DNA from 3 places in the Kitasatospora sp. GAS1066B genome. Region 1 is predicted to be linked to each of the others. Evidence: riboswitches for the same ligand, from Rfam matches in the RefSeq annotation. Region 1 holds a riboswitch; each other region holds the start of a gene.

What was found. A riboswitch is a leader RNA that binds a small molecule or an ion and turns the genes downstream of it on or off. The one in region 1 is predicted to bind cyclic di-AMP.
Region 2: linked by a shared signal. The riboswitch ahead of ABH937_RS10775 (transglycosylase family protein) and the one ahead of ABH937_RS21555 (transglycosylase family protein) in region 1 are both predicted to bind cyclic di-AMP.
Region 3: linked by a shared signal. The riboswitch ahead of ABH937_RS26325 (glycoside hydrolase family 16 protein) and the one ahead of ABH937_RS21555 (transglycosylase family protein) in region 1 are both predicted to bind cyclic di-AMP.

The regions. Positions count from the first base shown of each region.
Region 1 covers NZ_JBGCCO010000019.1:7,021-12,279, reverse strand. The annotation lists gene eno (phosphopyruvate hydratase) at 1-1,212, opposite strand, end outside; gene ABH937_RS21555 (transglycosylase family protein) at 1,434-2,300, opposite strand; cyclic di-AMP (ydaO/yuaA leader) riboswitch at 2,305-2,453, opposite strand; gene ABH937_RS21550 (cytochrome P450) at 2,683-3,957, opposite strand; gene ABH937_RS21545 (hypothetical protein) at 4,106-4,522, shown strand; gene ABH937_RS21540 (MazG family protein) at 4,544-5,259, opposite strand, start outside.
Region 2 covers NZ_JBGCCO010000008.1:24,385-29,643, reverse strand. The annotation lists gene ABH937_RS10785 (hypothetical protein) at 85-684, opposite strand; gene ABH937_RS10780 (PPOX class F420-dependent oxidoreductase) at 830-1,255, opposite strand; cyclic di-AMP (ydaO/yuaA leader) riboswitch at 1,501-1,667, shown strand; gene ABH937_RS10775 (transglycosylase family protein) at 1,670-2,689, shown strand; gene ABH937_RS10770 (YchJ family protein) at 2,757-3,185, shown strand; gene ABH937_RS10765 (DMT family transporter) at 3,281-4,207, shown strand; gene ABH937_RS10760 (isocitrate lyase/phosphoenolpyruvate mutase family protein) at 4,270-5,121, shown strand; gene ABH937_RS10755 (cupin domain-containing protein) at 5,155-5,259, opposite strand, start outside.
Region 3 covers NZ_JBGCCO010000025.1:97,500-102,758, reverse strand. The annotation lists gene ABH937_RS26340 (class I SAM-dependent methyltransferase) at 1-1,001, shown strand, start outside; gene ABH937_RS26335 (helix-turn-helix transcriptional regulator) at 1,075-1,824, shown strand; gene ABH937_RS26330 (ribonuclease domain-containing protein) at 2,347-2,739, opposite strand; cyclic di-AMP (ydaO/yuaA leader) riboswitch at 2,985-3,175, shown strand; gene ABH937_RS26325 (glycoside hydrolase family 16 protein) at 3,178-4,392, shown strand; gene ABH937_RS26320 (IclR family transcriptional regulator) at 4,481-5,259, opposite strand, start outside.

The DNA.
Region 1 (5,259 bases):
GCGCAGCAGCTGGTTGTACTTGGCGACGCGCTCGGAGCGGGCCGGGGCACCGGTCTTGATCTGGCCGCAGTTGGTGGCGACGGCCAGGTCGGCGATGGTGACGTCCTCGGTCTCACCGGAGCGGTGCGACATCATGCAGCGGTAGCCGTTGCGCTGGGCCAGCTCGACGGCGTCCAGGGTCTCGGTCAGCGAGCCGATCTGGTTCACCTTCACCAGCAGCGCGTTGGCGGTGCCGGTCTCGATGCCACGGGCCAGGCGCTCCGGGTTGGTGACGAACAGGTCGTCACCGACCAGCTGGACCTTGGCGCCCAGCTTGTCCGTCATGGCCTTCCAGCCGTCCCAGTCCGACTCGTCCAGCGGGTCCTCGATGGAGACCAGCGGGTAGTTCTCGACCAGGTCGGCGTAGTACTCGATCAGCTCGGCGGCGGTCAGCGCCTTGCCCTCGAACTGGTAGGCGCCGTCCTTGTAGAACTCGGAGGCGGCCACGTCCAGGGCCAGCGCGACGTCCTTGCCGGGCACGTAGCCGGCCTTCTTGATCGCCTCGGTGATCAGGTCCAGCGCCTCGCGGTTGCTGTCCAGGTTCGGCGCGAAGCCGCCCTCGTCGCCCAGGCCGGTGGACAGGCCGCGCTCCTTCAGCACGCCCTTGAGCGTGTGGTAGACCTCGACGCCCCAGCGCACGGCCTCGGAGAAGGACTCCGCGCCGATCGGCGCGATCATGAACTCCTGGATGTCGACGTTGGAGTCGGCGTGCGAGCCACCGTTGAGGATGTTCATCATCGGGACCGGCAGCACGTGCGCGTTCGGACCGCCGAGGTAGCGGAACAGCGGCAGGTCGCTGGCCTCGGAGGCGGCGTGCGCGACGGCCAGCGAGACGCCGAGGATCGCGTTGGCGCCGAGCGAGGACTTGTCCGGGGTGGCGTCCAGGTCGAGCATCGCCTGGTCGATCAGCCGCTGCTCGGTGGCGTCGTAGCCGACCAGCTCCGGGCCGATCTGCTCGATCACGGCGAGGACGGCCTTCTCGACGCCCTTGCCGAAGTAGCGGTTCTTGTCACCGTCACGCAGCTCCAGCGCCTCGAAGGCACCCGTCGAGGCGCCGGACGGGACAGCGGCACGACCGGTGCTGCCGTCGTCGAGGCCGACCTCGACCTCGACCGTGGGGTTGCCGCGCGAGTCGAGAATCTCACGGGCTACGACGACATCAATGGACGGCACGAGGCATCTCCTAGACGGAAGCGGTCCTGCGGACGTGGGTAGGGAGTCGTTACGACCAGAGCCTAACCGCACCGGCCACCGCGACGACCCGGACCTGCCTCCCGTCTCACGGTGTGGCTCGGCTACCTGCCGGTAGTTCACCTGAATGCGTGTCGGTGGTCGTTTCGCGAGCCGCTCGCGCGGGGCCGCATCGGCGCGGCCCCGCGCGGGCTGTCGGCCGGTCAGCCGAGGTGCAGCAGCTGGCCGGGCATGATCAGGTCCGGATTCCCGCCCACCGTCTGCTGGTTGGCCTGGTAGAGCTGCTGCCAGCCGCCGGTCTGGTGCTGGGCCTGGGCGATCATCGAGAGGGTGTCGCCGGCCCGCACCGTGTAGTCGTGACCGGAGCCGCTCGGCGCGGCGGCCGGTGCCTGGGCCGGGACCTGGATCGGGGCCTGGATCGGTGCCTGGGCCGGGGCCTGAGCGGGCACCGGGGCGGGCATGTTCCGGTCGTACACGCTCTGGTGGCTGGTCCAGTACCACCCGCCGTCGCTCTGGTACCAGTAGACCTGACCCTTCGCGTCCCAGCCGGCCTTGCCGGGGAAGGCCGGGGCGGTGGACTGCGGCACCTGCTGGGGCTGCGCCCGCTGGGCCTGCGGAGCCGGCGTCTGAGGCCGCGTCTGCTGCCGGCTCGGGGCGACCGGCGCACTGGCGTCCAGCGCGGCTGCGGCGCCGCCCTGGGCCAGGCCCGCCTTGACCGAACAGACCGGCCAGGCGCCGGGACCCTGGTCGGCCAGCACCTTCTCGGCGACCGAGATCTGCTGCGCCCTGGTGGCCTGGTTGGCCTGCGACGCGTACTGGGTGCCGCCGTACGCGGCCCAGGTGGAGGAGGTGAACTGCAGACCGCCGTAGAAGCCGTTGCCCGTGTTGATGCTCCAGTTGTTGGTGCTCTCGCAGTTGGCGACCTTGTCCCAGACCGTGACCGGGGCGGCATGCGCGGCGGTCGCGGTGAGCAGCGGCACCGCCAGACCCGCACCGGCCACGCCGGCCACGGCGATCGCCCGCTCGGTCTGGGTACGACGACGATGACGGCCATTGCCCTTGAGCAGCATGAACTGTCCCTCTCCGCACGCCTGCGAGGTGAGCTGTCGGGTTCGGGCCCGTGAGGTCGGCCCGGCCGCTGACGCGGCTTCACCCCTAGCCGTGGGAGACGGCAGAAAATCCTGGGTCCCCCGCCCCTGCCCCGAGGTAGGTCGGCGTCCCGACGGCGCGGTGGGCAGGACTCGGCGTACCGCACGCGGGGTTCGCAGCTGCGAACTCCTGGGAGGGTAGGCAGATTGACGGACCAATCACAAGCTCATATCGCATACATCACACGAGAATTACGACGCCGTCAGATCGTCCACTAACCGATCAGGTTTGTCCGCATTGATGCGTATTCAGATCGTGCCTGCCGGAACACTTCCGACACGCCGTCAGACATCCGACACGCCGTCAGGAGCTGCCGGTCGAGGATTCCGGTGTGAAAGAAACCGGCAGTTCGCGCAGCCCACGCATGATCAGACCGCCCCGCCAGCGCAGTTCCGCCGGCTCGCCGGCGAACTCGATGTCGGGCAGCCGGGTCAGCAGGGTGGCCAGCGCCGCCTGCCCCTCCAGCCGGGCCAGCGGAGCGCCGATGCAGTAGTGGATGCCGTGCCCGAAGCCGAGGTGCGGGTTGTCCTTGCGGGCCAGGTCCAGGGTGTCGGGTCGACCGAACCTGGCCGGGTCGCGATCGGCCGCGGCCAGCACCACCAGCACCGGATCGCCGACCGGGATGTCCACCCCGCCGATGCTCAGCGGCGCGGTGGCGAACCGCCAGGTCGCCAGCTCCACCGGACCGTCGTAGCGGAGCAGTTCCTCGACGGCGGTGGTCAGCAGCTCGCGCTCGCCGCGCCGCACCGACTCCTGCAGGCGGGCGCGCTGCTCGGGATGGTTCATCAACGTGTACATGCCGTTGCCGATGAGGTTGACGGTGGTCTCGAAACCGGCGAAGAGCAGGATGAAGGCCATCGCGGCGGCCTCGTTCTCGCTCAGGTGCTCACCGTGGTCGCTGGCCCTGATCAGCCCCGAGATCAGGTCCTCACCCGGCTCGGCCCGCTTGCGGTGGATCAACTCCGCCAGGTAGGACCGCATCCGCTTGACCGCGCGGGCCACCCCGCCGCGCGGGCCGCCGCCGTGTCGGATCATCATGCCGGCCCAGTCGCGGAAGTCGTCCTGGTCCTCGGCCGGCACCCCGAGCAGGTCGCAGATCGCGTAGATCGGCAGCGGGAAGGCGAACTCGTGGATCAGGTCGGCCGAGCCGCGCGCCGCGAAGCCGGAGATCAACCGGTCCGTCAGCTGCTGCACCCGGGGTTCGAACTCGGCCACAGTGCGCGGGGTGAAGGCCTTGGAGACCAGGCGGCGCAGCCGGGTGTGGTCGGGCGGGTCGATGTTCAGCAAGTGGGTCATCAGGTCGGCCTGCCGCTCCCCCGGGATGCCGACCCGTCCGGTGCGATGTGCCTGCTCACTGTGGTGGGCCGGGTTCTTGGAGAGCCGGGCGTCGGCCAGTGCCTGCCGGGCGTCCGCGTACCGGGTCACCAACCAGGCGTCAACCCCGCTCGGCAGGGTAGTCCGATGCACCGGGGCGTGCTCCCGCAACCAGGCGTACGCCGGGTACGGGTCGGCGGCGAACTCCCAGGTGAACAGGGGTGGTGCGGGCGGCAACGGGATGGCATCGGGCTGGTCCGGCATGTCTTGACGGTATCCCGTCCCCAGGAGGAGTGAGCCTGGTCACCTGACGGGTAATCCCTGTTGCGGAGGGTCAGGAGAAGCCTACGATCCTCCGATACGTGGTTGGCGGGCGTTGCAGTGCGGCGGCGCCCCCAGGGAGGAGCAGGCCATGCGAGTAGCCGGGGCAGTGGTGGTCATCGCGGTACTCAGCGGCGGCGACGGCGACGGGCCGGCCCGCCGCTTCGCCGCGGCGGGCGCCGCCGGCCTGCTGATCGCCGACCCGCGGACCGGGGTGGCCGAGGACCTGGCCGCCGCCATGGACCGGATCGGCTGCCCGGTGATCGGGGTCAGCTCCGACATCCACCAGCCCAGCGACATCGCCGCCCTGGTCGACACCACCGAGAAGCACCTGGGCCCGATCGACCTGTTCTGCGTGAGCGGCCCCGACGGCGAGCGGATCGTCGCGATGGCCGAGCTGCCCGGCCAGCTGCACCGCCTCGCCGAGCTGCTGGACCCGCTGGGCGAGGCGATCGGCGCGGTCGTCCCGCCGCAGCGCCAGGTGCACGCCCACCAGCAGCCCGCCTGACGGCCCGCCCTGGCCCGGCTCCTAGTCGGCGGCCAGCCCCTCGGCTGCCCGCACCGCCGCCCGATAGCCGCGCGCGGCCGCCCGCAGCGCCGCGTCCGGGTCCACCTTCGCGTCGTGCGCGCGCTGCACCACCGCGAGCAGCAGCGCGCCGGCCGTCTCCTCGGTCAGCTCGGCCGGCAGCGCGTACGGCGCGTCGGGAACGCCGGTGAAGCCCGCCCGGCGGACCCGGGAGACCAGCTTCGCCGCCAACGCCAGAGCCGGCAGCCCCGCCGGCACGCCGTCCAGCACCGACTCCCGGTGCTGCTTCTCGGCGGCCTTCAGCTCCTCCCAGTTGGCCTCCACCTGGTCGGTGGTGGCGGCGTCGGAGTCCCCGAAGACGTGCGGGTGGCGGTACATCAGCTTCTCGACGATCGCCCCGGCCACCTCGTCGATGGAGAACGGGTCCTCGGGGTCCTCCTCGGCGATCCGGGAGTGGAAGAAGACCTGGAGCAGCACGTCGCCCAGCTCCTCGCGCAGCGTCTCGCGGTCGCCCTCCTCGATCGCCTCGACCAGCTCGTAGGCCTCCTCGACCAGGTACTTCACCAGGCTGGCGTGGGTCTGCTCGGCGTCCCACGGGCAGCCGCCGGGCGAGCGCAGCCGGTCCATCACCGCGACCAGGTCGAGCAGCCGGGCGCCGGGCAGGTCGTAGGAGCCGGGCAGCAGCTCGATCTCCGGCGCCCGACCCGCCGCCTCGACCG
Region 2 (5,259 bases), on a different contig from region 1:
GTACGGGAGGGCCGGCACGGCAGGCACGACCGGGGCGGCCGGTCGACGGCCGGGTGGCTAGGCGGATCGACCGGGCCGGCGCGGTCAGCCGGTGCTGTACCAGTCCCAGGGCAGCGCCCCGTGCTCCGGCAGCTGCGGCTCACGCGAGTTGATGGTGATCAGCGGGCGGTCCTTCCAGACCGTCGCGTCGTTGGACCGGCGGCACATCTCGGTGCGCGCGTGGTCGGTGTTGGCCACCAGCACCAGGACCGTCTCCTTGCGCAGCCGCTCGAAGACGGCCTGATCCGGGTCGTCCAACGCGGCCCGCAGCCGGGCCCGGTCGGCCAGCCGCAGCCGCCCCCGGTCACCGTAGCCGAGCGGGCGGACCTCCGCGGTGGTCCTGGCCACGCCGCGAGCGAGCGTCAGCAGCGGCAGCAGGGTGGGGATCCGGCCCGGATCGGTGACGCCCTCGCCCTGGGCCGCGCGGTAGACCGCCAGGCCGAGCAGGGTCCGCACCGCCGCCAGATCGCCGCCGGCCACCCGGGGGTCGTATCTGGCCGCCCAGTTGGTCAGCCCCCGGGCCCAGTACATGGCCACGTCCAAGGCGGCCGCCTTGCCCATCAGCGCGGCGTCCACCTCCCACCACCAGTGCGGATCGCCCTCGGCCGCCTCGATGGCCGGCTCCAACTCGTGCACAGCCCTCACCTCGCTCCCGGTGCGCCCACCGCATCCCGGTCGGGCGCGCGTGCCCCCTATGGTGCGGTGGTGCGCGGCGCGATGTCCGCCGATCGGGCAAACCCGCTCGGCCGGGCGGGTGGGCAACTCCCTTGCGCCGCCCGGCCGTCCAGCCTCAGGGCGTCTGGCCGTACAGGTGCTCGACGTGCAGTTCGACCACCAGCCGGCGATCGCGGACCATCGCCGCGCGGTACTCGTCCCAGTCCGGGTGCTCGCCTGACAGCGTGCGGTAGAGGTCGACCAACTCCTCGACGGTGGCGTCGTCCTCGGCGGCGGCCACCGGCGTCAGCTCGGCGGTGCCCTCGGCCACCGCCCAGGTCCCGTAGTCCGGGCTGGTCGCGTACAGGCTCGCCCGCGGGTCGCGGGCCAGGTTCTTCGCCTTCACGCGATCGGCGGTGATCGAGACCCGGATCAGCTCCCGAGCCGGGTCGTACGCATAGCGGACATTGGAGAGCTGGGGCCGCCCGTCCCGTTTCAGGGTCACCAGCACGCCGGTCCGTTGGGCGGCGAACAGTTCGCGGATCTTGACTTCGTCGGCCATCGGCCTCTCCTCAGCAACTGAAGCAACTGATCGGCTGTTCCACCGCCAAACTAGCGGGCCGGGAGGCGAACCGGCCGCGACAGCGCGCGGTGTTCCCGGTACGGAGCATCGCCCAGCTGCCGTGATTCGCGTGTGACGTGTGCGATGCGGGGTTGTTATCAGGGTGATGATCCGTCTAGTCTCCCCAGCAACCCGTCACCGTGCGGGCACCCGGACGCGGTACGCCGAGTCCTGCCCAACGCGCTCCCGGGACCACGACACACCTCTGGGCAGGGGCGGGGGACCCAGGATTCATGCCGTCCCCGTACGGCTCGGGGTGAAGCCGTCCGCCGGATCCGTCCGCGCGAACGGCCGGGCCAGCCTCCGGTCCGAACCCGACAGCTCACCTCGCAGGCGTGCGGAGAGGGATCTTCCATGGGCATATCCGGGGTGTTCTCCGGTCCGGGCCGCCACCGTCGGCCGAGCCAGGCCGACCGCGCAGTGGCCGTCGCGACCGTGGCCGGCGCCGGTCTGGCCCTGCCACTGCTCACGGCCACCGGCGCGCACGCCGCCCCGGCCACCGCCTGGGACACGGTGGCCCAGTGCGAGACCGGCGGCAACTGGAGCGCCGACACGGGCAACGGGCACTACGGCGGGCTGCAGTTCACCCAGCAGGACTGGGTCGCCAACGGCGGCGACCGGTACGGCGCGGTGGCCTCGCACGCGACCGAGGCGCAGCAGATCAAGGTGGCCGAGCAGCTGCTCGCCGGCCAGGGTCCGGGCGTCTGGGGGAACTGCGCGACGGTGGCGGGGCTGACCGCGCCGACCGCCACCTCCGTGCCCACACCCGCGCCCACTGCGTCGACGTCCGCGCCCACCACCGCACCCCCGATCACCGACACGCCGACCGCGCCGGTGATCGGCGTGTCGATCGGGCCCAGCGCCTCGACGGGCACCTCGACCAGCCCCCTGCCCGGCTCCGCGCCCACGTCGACGGCTGCGCCGACCCAGGCCCCGGCCGCCCCCGGCACCACGGCCCCGGCGCCGGCCGCGCCCGGCACCACCAACGCCGCCGCGCCCACCGCCAGCCCGACCCCGCAGGCGCCGACCGGCTCGCCGACCCCGGCAACCCAGGCCCCCGCAGCGCCGACCCAGGCCCAGAGCAGCACTCCCCCGGCCGGCACCGCGACCACCCCCGCCACTGGCACGCCGAGCACCGCCCCGACCAGCGCGCCCGTAGCCGATCCGACCACCCCGGCAACCCCGGCCGCGCCCGGCACCCCCCAGTCCCCCGCCGCCGGCCAGGGCTACACCGTCCAGCACGGCGACAACCTCTGGACCATCGCCCAGAGCCACCACCTCGACACCTGGCAGCACCTCTACCAGGACAACCTCGGCACGGTCGGCACCAACCCCGACCTGATCTACCCCGGTCAGCAGCTCCAGCTGCCCTGACGGACCGTCAGCCCCGTGCCCGGCGCCCCTGGCGCCGGGCACCTCGGGCAGCCGTCAGAATGGACCCATGTCACGACGCCCCACCAGGCCCCGCCCGGCCCCCGCCCCCGCCGCGCCGGACCGCTGCCCGTGCGGACTGCCCGCGAGCTACGCCGACTGCTGCGGCCGGCTGCACAGCGGCCTGGCCCAGGCGACCACCGCCGAGCAGCTGATGCGCTCGCGGTTCAGCGCCTTCGTGGTCGAGGACGCCGCCTACCTGCTGCGCAGCTGGCACCCGCAGACCCGGCCGCCGGCCGTCGACTTCGATCCCCGACTGCGCTGGCAGCGGCTGGAGATCCTGGGCAGCACCGAGGGCGGCCCGTTCCACCAGGAGGGCACGGTGGAGTTCGTCGCCCGCTACCAGGAACAGGGCCTCTCCGGCAGCATGCGGGAGAAGAGCCGCTTCGTGCGCGACCAGGGCGTCTGGGTCTACCTGGACGGCGTGGTCGCCGACTGAACCGTCCTGCCGTCCTCGCCGGCACCCTGCCGGGGGCCCGCGGGCGGCCGCTAATTGCCTGGCCGCCCCGGCAACCCCGGGCTAGCTTGGCCCGCATGGACCAAGGCGCCCCCTCCGCAGTCACCGCCCCTGCCGCTGCCCCCACCACCGCCCCACCCGGTGCCAAGCTCAACCCCAAGGCGGTGGCCGCGGCCACCGTCACCGTGCTGCTCTGGGCCTCGGCCTTCGTGGCGATCCGTTCGGCCGCCGCGCACTACGGCCCTGGTGCGCTCGCGCTGGGCCGGCTGACCGTCGGCTCGATCGCGCTGCTGGCCGTCTGGGCCATCCGCCGCGAAGGCCTGCCACCCCGCGCCGCCTGGCCGGGCATCGCGCTCTCCGGGCTGCTCTGGTTCGGCCTCTACATGGTCGCGCTCAACTGGGGCGAGCAGAAGGTCGACGCCGGCACGGCCGCCATGGTGGTGAACATCGGCCCGATGCTGATCGCGCTGCTGGGCGGTTGGCTGCTGCGCGAGGGATTCCCGCGGCAGTTGATGGTCGGCATGGCCGTCTCGTTCGCGGGCGCGGTGGTGGTGGGTCTCGCGCAGTCGGGCGGCAGCGGTTCCTCGGTGCTGGGCGTGCTGCTCTGCCTGGCCGCCGCCCTGCTCTACGCGGCCGGTGTGGTGGCCCAGAAGCCCGCGCTGCGGCACGCGACTGCGCTGCAGGCCACCGCCTTCGGCTGCCTGATCGGCACGGTGGCCTGCCTGCCGTTCTCCGGACAGCTCGCCGGCCAGCTCGGCCACGCCCCGCTGTCGGCCACGCTCAACCTGGTCTACCTGGGCCTGTTCCCCACCGCGCTCGCCTTCAGCACCTGGGCCTACGCGCTCTCCCGCACCACCGCCGGCCGGATGGGCGCCACCACCTATGCCGTCCCGGCGCTGGTGGTGGTCATGTCCTGGGCGATCCTCGGCGAGGTGCCGGCTCTGCTGAGCCTGGCCGGCGGCTGCCTCTGCCTGGGCGGCGTCGCCCTCGCCCGTCGGCGCTGACCGTCGGCACAGCGCTCTTCTGACATACCGTCAGCTGACTACTCATCAGCAGAGGACTCCCCGTGCAGCTTCCCATCACCCCTGACGACCAGCGCCGCCGCGCGCACGCCTTCCGCGACCTGCACGCCGGCCCCGGCGCCTTCGTCGTCGCCAACGCCTGGGACCAGGGCACCGCGCGCCTGCTGAGCGCCCTGGGCTTCACCGCGGTGGCCACCACCAGCGCGGGGCTGGCCTTCGCGCTCGGCCGCACCGACGGCGCGAACCTGGTCACCCGCGAGGAGGCGCTGGCCAACGCCCGCGCCATCGTCACCGCCACCGACCTGCCGGTCTCCGCCGACCTGGAGAACGGCTTCGGCGCGAGCCCGGACGCGGTGGCCGAGACGATCCGGCTGGCCGCCGCGACCGGACTGGTCGGCGGTTCGATCGAGGACGCCACCGGCGACCCCGCCACTCCCATCCACCCGTTCGAGCAGGCCGTGGAGCGGATCCGGGCCGCCGTGGCGGCGGCCCGCGAACTCGACTTCCCGTTCACGGTCACCGCCCGCGCCGAGAACTTCCTGCACGGCCGGCCGGACCTGGACGACACCGTACGCCGCCTGCGGGCCTTCGAAGCCGCCGGCGCCGACGTCCTGTTCGCGCCCGGTCTGCCGGACGCCGAGGCCGTCCGCACCGTCTGCGCCGCCGTCGACAAGCCGGTCAACGTGCTCGCCGCCGGCCCGCTCGCCAAGTTGACGGTCCGTCAGCTCGCCGAGCTGGGTGCCCGCCGGATCAGTGTCGGCTCGGCCTTCGCCCGGGTCGCCCTGGCCGCCGCCCAACGCTCCGCCGCCGAGATCCTGAACACCGGCGGCTTCGCCTCGTTCGCCGACGCGATGCCGATGTCCGAGGCCAACTCCCTGATGAGCGACCAGCTTTGACGCCCCCCCGACGGACGACTCCCGGTCGACCAGTCAGGACCGCTCGACCGGGACTTCGGCGGGCGTCGGCGGGCTGATGATCCAGAGCACCTCGGTGGCGGTGGCCGCGGTGTTCACCAGACGGTGCGGCACCGAGGT
Region 3 (5,259 bases), on a different contig from region 1:
GAGCCGCCGTGGCCGGGTTGTGCACCTCGCTCGGCGACCGGCTCGGCCTGTACACCGCGATGGCCGGCGCCGGGCCGATGACCGCCGCCCAACTCGCCGCGCGCACCGGACTGCACGAGCGCTACCTGCGCGAGTGGCTGGCCGCCCAGGTGGCCGGTGAGTACGTGAGCTACGACCGGGACACCGACAGCTACCTGCTGCCCGACGAGCACGCGGCCGTGCTGGCCGATCCGACCGCGCCCACCTACGCGGCCGGGTTCTTCACGATGATGCAGGCGCTCTACGGCACCGAGGACCTGCTGATGGACGCGTTCCGCACCGGACAGGGGGTGGGCTGGGAGGAGCACAGCGACGCCCTGTTCGCCGGCACCGCCAAGTTCTTCCGCCCCGGTTACGCGGGCTCCCTGGTCGCCGACTGGATCCCCGCCATGAACGGCACCGAGCGCAGGCTGATGGCGGGTGCCGAGGTCGCCGACGTGGGCTGCGGGTACGGCTGGTCCACCATGCTGATGGCCAAGGCCTACCCGGCCTCGCGCTTCCACGGCTTCGACTTCCACCAGCCCTCGATCGACCGCGCCCGGGAGCTCGCGACGGAGCAGGGCCTGGCCGACCGGGTCAGCTTCGAGGTGGCCGGCGCGCAGGACTTCCCCGGTGACGGCTACGACCTGATCACCTTCTTCGACTGCCTGCACGACATGGGCGACCCCGGCGCCGCGCTGCACCACGCCGAGCGGGCGCTGGCCACCGACGGCGCCTGCATGATCGTCGAGCCGAACGCCTCGGCGGAGGTCGAGGAGAACATCAATCCGGTCGGCCGCGCCCTGGTCTCCGCCTCGGTGGCCATCTGCCTGCCCTCCGCCCTCGCCCAGCACGGGCCGCAGGCGATGGGCAACCACGCCGGTGAGGAGGCCATGCGCCACCTCGCCGACGACGCCGGCCTGCACCACTGGAAGCTGGCCGCCGAGAGCCCGGTCAACCGGGTCTACGCCGCCGCCCGGTAGCGCAGTCCCGCTCCGGCCGGGTTTGTCGGGACCCGGCTTGACCCGGCCTCCGCCACGGGAGCACGCTCGTTGCGTGACACCGTCCGGAGAGGCCGGGCTGCGGCGGATCTGCGCCGTGATCGACCTGCTGCTCGACGCCGTCGACGAGGAGACCCTCCTGCCGGCGCTGTTCCCCGTGCTGCTCCGCGCGGTTCCGGGCGACAGCCTCACCTGGTCCACCCGCACCCCCAGCGGGCGCCATCCGGTCACCCTGCCCGGCGCGCTCTTCACCCCGCAGGCGATGGCGGACTTCTTCCGGTACGCCCCCGAGGACGCGCTGTTCCGGCACACCAACAGCGGCAGCGGCGTCCCGCTGCGCCGCTCCGACCTGATGTCCCGCACCGAGTACCACCGTCTGGGCACCTATGGTGCGACGCTCGGTCCGATCGGCGCCGAGTACCAGTTGGCGATGGCCTTCCCGGCCGGCTGGGCACCCGGTGGCGGCCGTCGCACCGTCGCACTGATCGTCAACCGGACCGGCAGCGACTTCCCCGACGCCGACCTGGACTCAGCCGTGCTGCTCCGCACCCGGCTGACCCACGCCCTGGACCGCCTGGCGCCGCCTGTCGCGGCGCCGCCGGTCGACCTCACCGCCCGCGAGGCGGACGTCCTCGACCTGCTGGCCCGAGGCATGACGGACGTGCAGATCGGGCACCGGCTCGCCGTCTCCGCCCGCACCGTGGACAAGCACCTGGAGCACGCCTACGCCAAGCTGCGGGTGCACAGCCGGGTGGCGGCCGCCGCGGTGTGGCGGGACGTGAGCCGCGGCATTGAGCGGGCCTGACCGCGGCATTGAGCGGACCTGACCGCGGTGGCACCATGGAGGTGAAGGGGTGCCGAAGGAGACGAACTTCGGCGACCGCGGCCGCCACATCCACCCGGAGGAGACGAACCCCGGGGCCCGACGGCGACCGCGCGTGATCCGGCATCCGGGCGCCGGCTCCGTGGAGCCCGAGGGGTATGGCGATCAAGCGACTCCGCGGTGTACCTGGGATCGCGTTCACAGCGTTTTCGACACCATGAACGGCACGCCCCCAGGGGTGGGGACGTGTTCACCTCATCAGTGAGCCCCGCCGGGCACGGCGGACGCCCACCGGGCCCCGCGCGCGACGCGTCGCCGATCCCCGACCGTGCCGACCGTGTCGCTCGACCAGGCACGACCGATCCCCGACCCCGCGCAGGACGGCCACCTCACCACTTATCTGCCCTAGGCACCCACTGGCCCGCGGTCTCGCGAACCGCGGGCCAGTGCGCTACCCGTTCCGGGTGGCCGTGCGGGCCTCACGCAGCGGTGGGCCCTGCTACCTCAGCAAGTGGTGTCGATCAGGTAGAACGACACGTAGTGGTCCGAGGTGTAGTAGTCCGAGCCGTCCTCGCCCGTGATGATCCGGCGGGTGCCGCGGGTCGGGGCGCCCGGGGTGATGACCGTGTACTCCTGGTAGTAGCCGTTCGGCTCGCTGGGCAGGACGCCCTCGCGGTTCTGGAAGGTCTCGCCGTCCTGGGAGTACGGGAAGGGGCCGCCCTGGGCGATCAGGTTGAGGGTGTCGTCGGCCTGGCTGGGCAGGGCGGTCTGGCAGATGTTGCCGCTGACGTCCGCGTGGGCGGCGGAGGCGAACATGGCGGTGGGGGCCAGGGTGAGCAGGCCGACGGTGACGACGGACGCGGTACGCGACTTCAACGCGCGTAGAAGAGTCTGCATGGACAGCAGTTTGAGGGGGCGTCAGGAAGCCTGGGAAGGTGCTGGGAGGGGGCTGAGAGAGTCTTCATGTGCATGTAACTAGCGCGCGGGGCAGGCGCCAGGTGTGCGTCGCTTTCGATGCGCGGGGTGGCCGGTGTGACTCGTGTGACATTGATGATGATCATGTCATCTGCCTACTCTGCAGGCTGCTCGCCACGCAGCGGCGGGCCCAGTCCCGGGACGCCTAGTCCTGCCTGCCCGGGGTCGGAACCAGAGCACCGCACCAGGCAGGAGCGGGGGACCCAGGTAGTACTGCCGTGTCCCCGCTCGCCTGCGTACCGCCAGGCCGGGTGAGGGTGCGGCTCGGGGTGAGGCCGACCGGCAGTCGCCGACTCGGCCGGGCCATCTTGCGGTCCGAACCCGACAGCTCACCTCGTAGGCGTCGCAAGAGGAACCTCCGTGATCCCTTCCGCCACCCCTGCGCGCCTCGGCATCCTCGCCGGTGCGCTCGGCCTGCTCGCCGTCCCGATGGTCGGCCAGGCGAACGCCCTCAGCTGGTACCCGTCGACGAGCGCCGCGCCCACCGTGACCCAGGACCGGCTGACCCCGGCCACCGCCACCACCGGCGCGGCGACCACCGCCGCCCTGACGCTGCACGCCAGCTCCTGCTTCACCGCGAAGACGGTGGGCGTGGGCGTGCGGGACGCCGCCGGCAACAACCTGGACTTCCCCGGGAACCTCAGCAACCAGCAGATCTGCCCGAGCGGGCTGTCGCTGACCACCGCCGCGCGGACCTTCGCGGGTGGGACGTACACCATGTTCGGCTTCTACCAGGACCAGGCCGGTGCCTGGCACAACCTGGCGTCGCAGACCCTGACGGTCTCGGCCGGCGGCGGCAGCACCCCGGCGCCGACCCCCGCACCCGCGCCGACCCCCACGCCGACCCCCGCCCCCGCCCCGACTCCGGCGCCCGCCCCCAGCAGCTCGCCCGTCCCCGGCAAGTCGCTGACCTGGTCCGACGAGTTCAACGGCGCGCTCGACAGCACGAAGTGGAACGACAGCTCCACCACCTCGTACAAGTACGGCAACCACAACCCGGACGACAACAAGCTCGACTGGATCGACCCGTCCGGCGTCTCGGTCGCGGGCGGCGTGGCCACCTTCACCGCGCAGCCGTCCAGCCACACCCTGGAGAACGGCAAGCAGGCCTGGACCACCGGTCTGCTCACCACCGAGGGCAGCGGGCAGGGCTTCAAGGTCAAGACCGGTGACTACGCCGAGGCCCGGGTCCAGATGCCGTCCGCGCCCGGTGCCTGGCCCGCGCTGTGGACCTGGTCGAACGGCGGCAGCGAGATCGACTCCTTCGAGTACCACCCGGACAACCCGAACCTGCTTGAGCTGACCAACCACGTCAACTTCGCGCAGAAGTACTACACCGACGCGAACGCCGTGAAGCCGGGCCAGTGGGTGACCATCGGCACCTACTACGGCGCCAACTCCGTCGACTACTACGTCAACGGCGTCAAGGTCTTCTCCGACAACACCGGCGTCGGCGCCAACTGGTCGGCCTACCTGATCCTCAACCTGTCGATCAGCGCCGGCCAGTACCACCCGGCCCCGAGCGGCTCCGCGCCGATCAGCTTCGCCGCGGACTACGTGCGGGTGTACCGCTGACAATTGACGCACCGTCAGATGGCGTGCCGTCATGACCGTGGCCCGGATCCGCTCCTGGATCCGGGCCACGGTCATGACGGGCGAAGGATCAGGGCGCCAGCACGCCGCCCAGCCGCTGCGCGATCTGCCGCATGACCGGCACCAGCGCCGTCGAAGCGATCTGCTCCTCCAGGGCCCGGATCCGCGCCTCCGGGCCGGAGACCGAGAGTGCGGTCGGCGTCGGGGCGCCCGGCACCGCGACGGCGATGCAGCGCACGCCGATCTCCTGCTCCTGGTCGTCCACCACGTAGCCGGCCTCCCGGGCGGTGACGAGCTGGGCGAGCAGGGCGTCGGGATCGGTGACGGTGAACTCGGTGTGCGCGGGCAGGGGTTGGGTGCCGAGCACGGCGCGGGCCTCGTCCTCGGTGAGCTGGGCGAGCAGCGCCTTGCCGACGCCGGTGCAGTGCGGCTGCACCCGGCGGCCGACCTCGGTGAACATCCGCATCGAGCGGCGCGACTGCACCTGGCCGACGTAGACCACCTCGCCGCCCTCCAGGACGGCCAGGTTCGCGGTCTCGCCGGTGGCCTCCATCAGTTCGGCCAGGTAGGGGCGGGCCCAGCTGCCGAGCAGCCGGCCCGCGGTCTCGCCGAGCCGGATCAGCCGCGGCCCCAGGGTGTAGCGCCGCGCGGTGTCCTGGCGGACGTAGCCCTGCTGTGCGAGGGTACGAACCAATCGGTGGATGGTCGGCATCGGGAGGCCCGAGGTGGTGGACAGCTCGCTGAGGGTCGCGACGCCGCCCGAGTCGGCTAGTGCTTCCAGGAGTTGGAAGGCGCGATCGACCGACTGCACGCCGCCCGCGGCGGCGCGCTCGGATCCGGTCGAAGCTG